DNA from 2 places in the Pollutimonas rozaliensis genome. Region 1 is predicted to be linked to the other one. Evidence: predicted binding sites of a transcription regulator. Region 1 holds the regulator's gene; the other holds the start of a gene.
What was found. The regulator LexA, encoded in region 1, represses DNA repair genes until DNA is damaged. The targets are predictions, from matches to a motif close to ACTGTATNNNNATACAGT.

Region 1 (3,112 bases):
CACGCTGCGCGGCGAGGTTCTGGGTATCGGCGGCCTGAAGGAAAAACTGCTGGCTGCCCATCGCGGCGGCATCAAGGTGGTGATGATTCCGGAAGAAAACGTGAAGGACTTGGCCGATATTCCCGACAATGTGAAGAATCACCTTGAGATCATTCCGGTGCGCTGGATAGACCGGGTGCTCGAGGTGGCTTTGCAGAGTATGCCTACGCCTTTGTCGGACGAGGAAGTCGCTCGCCTGGCGGCGGAGGCGGTGGCCAACGCGAAGCCGGTCGGGGAATCGTCGGGCGGTGTCATGAAGCATTGATGCCGGCGGGGCCAGGGGGCGCCTTTTTAAGCGGCCGCCTGGGTCGCTGACGCTGAAGGCTGTAGCCTAGGGCTGAGTTCTGTATTGCACGGGGCTCAGTCCTTTTCTTTTGCTTGTGGCTGCGTCGCTTTGTTTAATTGCTTGCTTGTTGTCTGTCTGTCTGTCTGTCTGTCTGCTTGCTTGCTTGCTTGCTTGCTTGCTTGCGCCAGCGCAGGTGGGTGGGGGTGCGCCGGGCTGGACGCTCACGGTCCCGGCTTCGCCGTGACTTCCCGTGCAAGCGGCTCGAATCGGGGGACGGGCGCGAACTCACAAAAATCAGTCCCCCGGACTGATTTTTGCTCAAACATGCGCGCCCTCCAAGGCCCCCGGTTCGAGCCGCCCGCACGGCGTAAGCGAAAACCGCCCGTCGCTCCCCCACCCACCTGCGCTTGAGTCATGTAGCGATCGGAAGGCGCCTGTGGGCATGGTTGGCCCGGCGGTTTACGCGTGCGCCGCGCGGGCCGTCTGTTTTGGAGAGGCAAGACCGCGATTGTTTGAGCAACAAGGGTGTTGGCAGCCCAGGGGGCTGCCAACGTTGCGAGTTTCGCGGTCGCTCCAAAGCAGATGGCTTGCGCGGGTAGTCCTGGCTTGCCAGGACCGCGGCGCGTCTAGCCGGGCCGGCCATGCCCGCAGGCGCCGTTTCTCATGTGAACCACCGCTATCCAGCTAACGCACCGGCAGTGTGTTATTGCAGCGGCGTATTCCGTATCAAGCCCACGGCAATGCCTTCCAGCGAGAATTCGTCTTCGGCCGACACAACAATGGGCTGGAAGTCGGGGTTTTCGGGCAGGAGTTGGATATTGCGGCCGCTGCGCGAAAAGCGCTTGACAGTGACTTCGTCGCCCAGGCGGGCCACGACGATTTGGCCGTTGCGGGCGTCGGGCGACTTCTTGACGGCCAGCAGGTCGCCGTCCAGGATGCCGGCGTCGCGCATGCTGAGGCCGCGCACGCGCAGCAGATAGTCGGGCGTCTGGCTGAACAGGGCCGGTTCGATGCCGATTTCGCGTTCGACGTGTTCGGCGGCAAGAATGGGGCTGCCTGCGGCTACCCGGCCCACCAGGGGCACCAGCAATTGCGACAGGGCGGCGGATGCGTGTTCCAAAAGGCCGGCGGCCGCGCCGGGGGATGGATCGGCATCGACCAGCCGTATTCCGCGCGAGGCGCCCGCTGTGAGTTCGATGGCGCCTTTCTTGGCCAGAGCCTTCAGATGGTCTTCGGCGGCGTTGGCCGATTTGAAACCCAAAGCGCGCGCAATTTCGGCCCGCGTGGGCGGAAAGCCTGTGCGGGTGATTTCGCTGCGTATGAGTTCGAGTATTTGCTGCTGACGCTCGGTAAGCTTGACGGCCATGGCAATCCAGACTGTGTTTTTATACAGTCTGGATTTTGCAACACTTTATGTGAAAGATCAAGTCTTAAGAAAGGACTTTGGCGATCGAAGCGGCAACGTAGTCGATATTGCGGCTATTCAGGGCGGCTACGCAAATGCGGCCGCTGCTGACGGCATACACGCCATGCTCGTCGCGCAGGCGGTCCACTTGCTGGGCGGTCAGGCCCGAATACGAGAACATGCCGCGCTGAGCCAGCACGAAATCGAAATTCTGGGTAACCCCGTGGGATTTGAGCTTTTCAACCAGCTGCACGCGCATGGTGCGGATGCGCTCGCGCATGGCTGCCAGCTCGGTGGTCCACAATGTGTAGAGTTCTGGCGTGTTCAGCACCGTGGCGACGACGGTGCCGCCGTGCGTGGGCGGGTTGGAATAGTTGGTGCGGATAACCCGTTTGAGCTGGCTGAGCACGCGGCCGCTTTCTTCCTTGCTGGACGAAATCAGCGTCAGCGCACCCACGCGTTCGCCGTACAGCGAGAACGACTTGGAGAAGGACGAGCTGATGAACATGGTCAGGTCATGCTGTGCAAACAGGCGGACGACCGATGCGTCCTCTTCCAGGCCGTCGCCGAATCCCTGGTAAGCGATGTCCAGGAAGGGCACCAGATTGCGTGCCTTGACGACCTCGACGATCTGCTGCCATTGCTCGAAGCTGGGGTCCACGCCTGTGGGATTGTGGCAGCAGGCATGCAGGACGACGATGGTCTGCTCGGGCAATGCCTGCAGCGAGGCCAGCATGCCGGGGAAATCCAGGCCGTGGGTGGCGGCGGGGTCGTAATAAGGATAGGTTTCCACCACGAAACCGGCCCGCTCGAACAGGGCGCGGTGGTTTTCCCAACTGGGATTGCTGATGACGACCTTGGAGCCGGGCAAAAGCTGCTTCAGGAAATCGGCGCCGATTTTCAGGGCGCCGGTGCCGCCCAGTGCCTGGGCGGTCAGCACGCGGCCCGCGGCGATAAGGGGCGAGCCTTCGCCCAGCAACAGGGTTTGCGCGCCCTTGTTGTAGCCGGGTATGCCTTCGATGGGAAGATAGCCGCGCGCCGCGTGCGCTTCGATGCGCGCCGTTTCGGCCTTGCTGACCGCATCCAGCAGGGGAATATGCCCTTCGTCGTCGTAGTACACGCCAACGCCAAGATTGACCTTGCCGGTTCGGGTATCAGCGTTATATTGTTCGTTCAGGCCAAGGATGGGGTCGCGCGGAGCGAGTTCGACGGATTCGAAGAGAGATTTCATTTTGAGGGAGTAAAGGTGGGAAGGGAAACTCGAAACATTAATGTGATAATAAGGGGTTTACCCTGAAAGTGTCCAGTATGAACGCTCCCGCACCCGGCTTCATCGAATACCCGAATAGCCCATTCCAGCTCTACCAGCCCTACCCGCCGGC
Region 2 (3,112 bases), on a different contig from region 1:
ACATTGTGTCCAACCATTTGCTGGATACGCCCTGGCCCAAGGCGGAGCGCCTAAGGACCGCGCTTGATTCCTTTTCGCTGGATGGGCTGGAGCAATCACTGACGCCCATCTTCGAGATACTGAAAGACAACACGCCCGCCCAGGATCACGCCTTGCCCAGCACCGGCCTGACGCTGGAGCGCGAGCGGCTGCTTAGCAGCCCTTTCATCGTCAGCCCCGACTACGGCACCCGCTGTTCCACGGTCATTGCCGCACACGCCAGCGGCCGCGTGTTCTTCAGCGAAGTGAGCTACGATGAATCCGGCCGGTCCACCCAACGGCACGACTGGCCTTTTTCCCTTGTTCCAAGGAGTGCGCCATGAATGCTTCCATCTTTGGCACCCGGCCATCGAAAGCGGTATTGAACATAGCCCTGGCGACGGGCATATTGCTGGCCAGCGGCCTGTATATCCAGTCCCGCGCGGAGCTGCCCGCGACACAGATACAGGGCAGTACGGAATACATCAGCGGAGGCTTCGGCCAGGATGAATCCACGGCCTTGAAGCAGGCCATGGATCAGTGGCCTCTGGCCCTGACCTTTGCCAGCCAGGTGGACGGCAAGGCCGCCTATGCCGGCGAAGTGCAGGTGGTGATCCGCAACGCAAGCGATGCAACGGTTTTGAATGTCGCATCCGACGGGCCGTATTTTCTGGCCCGCCTGGACCCGGGCTCGTATCGGGTTTTCGCCACCTACGACGGCCAGACGCAATCGAAGGAAATCACCATCGCTCCGGCAGGAACGACTCGTGTGACGTTTACCTGGAACAGGCCGGCCTCGGGTCCCGATTGAACAGGTTCTAGTGCAAGGTTCTACCGGAAGGCGGGACCTCGTCGGACGCCTGCCCTTCTTGCAGCGACCCCAGGGCATCTTCCCAATTGCGCAAGGGGACACAGGTCTGCAGGCGCACGACGGCCTGCTTGATCAGGGCATCGTGCAATTCGTGCCCTATCCGGGAAGCCACATCCAGCGTCGCATCGCCTTGCAGTTCGCTCAGGCGGACCAGCGTGGATTCAACGTCTTCGACCGAGACCTGCTGATCGTTGGCGCCATGAAAAAAATGCAGCATGGTGGTGGGCGGCACCGTGCTGGGCAAGGCCGCATACAAGCCCGAAAAGGCCAGGACGCGGCCGGCCAGATTAGGCTGGGCATGGCTGGCTTCCAGCGCCATCGAGGCTCCTTGGGAAAATCCCGCCAGCGCCGTTTGCTGCCCCGACAAGCCGTAGCTGGATTGTATTTGGCGAATCTGTGCAATGAGTTCCGGCAGAGCCTGCGCGACACGTTCGGCATAATTGCTTTCGCGCAGGCCAACCGGATCGATCCAGTGATAGCCCGCTATGCCTTCCCGATCGGCAACGGATGCCGGATTGCCGGCCGGGATGTTTTCAAAAGCATAAGGAAGCACCACCATCGCTCGCGGAAAAGCGCGCTTGATGGCTTCGGCCAAAGGAAACATCTGCCGGGGGTCCGCCGACTCGCCATGCAGCAGTACAAAAAGCAGTTCGGGCTTTTCCGTCTTGGGTATGAAAATAAAAGGATCCGGAAAGTCCGGCTTCATCGCCATATCGTGATCTCCTCAAAGCCTGGCCTTGCTTGAAACTTCGAAAATTGTACGCCAGATAGGAAAGCCGTTTGATTAGGAACGCCATGATTTTTACTGTATATTTATACAGTATCAAGAATCCGGCCCCGGCAATGCGCGCTTTTTCCCTGCAACACCCCGAACACATCCACCCGGCCCTCTGGCGGGGGACCCAGCTTGCCCATGCGCGCCGCCCCGTCGTTTCCACCGGCTTCGCCGCCCTGGACCGCGAGCTTCCCGGGCAAGGCTGGCCTTTGGGTTCGCTCATCGAGTTCCTGCCCAGCCAGCCGGGAATAGGCGAAATACATTTGCTGCGGCCCGCCCTGGCCAATCTTTCTTCCGAGCGCAGCGTCATCCTGGTTCATCCCCCTTGCGAACCGTACTTCCACTGCTGGGTCGATTGGCGGCTTCAAAGCCGGCGCCTGTTATGGGTCAATCCGAAAACCCAGGGCGACGCCTTGTGGGCCGCCGAGCAAATCCTGAAACACAATGCCTGCGCCGCCCTGCTTTGCTGGGCCGCCACCCCGCAGCCGGACGGCGTGCGCCGCCTGCATCTTGTCGCACAGCAAAGCGACACGCTCTTCGTGCTTCTGCGTCCGCAAACCGCGGCCATGCATGCCAGCGCCGCGCCTTTGCGCCTGCGCCTGACGCCTTTCTCCCAGGGCATCGGAGCCTTCATCCTGAAGCGGCGCGGCCCTTCCTGCAACCAGCCGGTATCCCTTGTTTTTCAACCCGCGCGCAACACAGCCGGGTGCCTTGAATGCCATGAACAGCACGCCTCTCTGGTTCAGCCTGCATCTGCCCACGCACAGTCTGGACGTCCACTTCCCGCACTGGTCGGCTAAAACACTGCTGGCCGCCGTCTTGCTCAAGGACCGGGTCTGCGCCTGCACTCCGGCGGCGCAGGCCAAAGGCATCAGGCCGGGCATGCGATCCAGCACCGCGCTGGGACTGGCCCCCGGCATTTTGCTGGCCGCCGATCAGGCGCAGGCGCGGCATGACCATTTGCGGGAAATCGCCCTGTGCCTATTGCAATACACACCTCATGTAGCCTTTTTCGACGAGCATGCATTGGTTCTGGAGGTCGGGGCAAGCCTGAGCCTATTCCACGGAGTGCGCCGCCTGCATGCACGCATCCGGGCCAGCCTGGACAACATGGGCGTGCGGGCTCGTATCGGCATGGCGCCCACCGCCTTGGGCGCCTGGATGCTTGCTTGCCGCAGCCAGCCTGGGGCCCGCCGTGTGATAAGCCATCAGGCGCTGCGGCGCCGGCTCGACCCCTTGCCCACGCACAGCCTGCCCGCCGCCCGTCCCTTCGACGACTGGCTGGACGGCATAGCGTGCCACAGCCTTGCGCAATTGCGTTCATTGCCCCGCAAGGGGCTCCAGCAGCGCAGCAGCCCCCTGCTTTTACAGGAACTGGACGATGCCTACGGAGATGGCCGTCAAAGCTTTCCCTGGTTCCAGGCTCCCGAGCGCTTCAAGCTGCGCCA

Region 2: imuA (translesion DNA synthesis-associated protein ImuA) is a predicted target of LexA. The motif match lies at 1,694-1,711, and genes of this name have one in related genera.

The regions. Positions count from the first base shown of each region.
Region 1 is NZ_JAZHOB010000003.1:142,460-145,571, forward strand. It holds gene lon (endopeptidase La) at 1-304, shown strand, start outside; gene lexA (transcriptional repressor LexA) at 1,029-1,691, opposite strand; gene V0R37_RS06675 (amino acid aminotransferase) at 1,756-2,961, opposite strand; gene uvrB (excinuclease ABC subunit UvrB) at 3,039-3,112, shown strand, end outside.
Region 2 is NZ_JAZHOB010000007.1:134,706-137,817, forward strand. It holds gene V0R37_RS14235 (NRDE family protein) at 1-362, shown strand, start outside; gene V0R37_RS14240 (carboxypeptidase-like regulatory domain-containing protein) at 359-829, shown strand; gene ypfH (esterase) at 837-1,595, opposite strand; gene imuA (translesion DNA synthesis-associated protein ImuA) at 1,748-2,464, shown strand; gene V0R37_RS14255 (Y-family DNA polymerase) at 2,385-3,112, shown strand, end outside.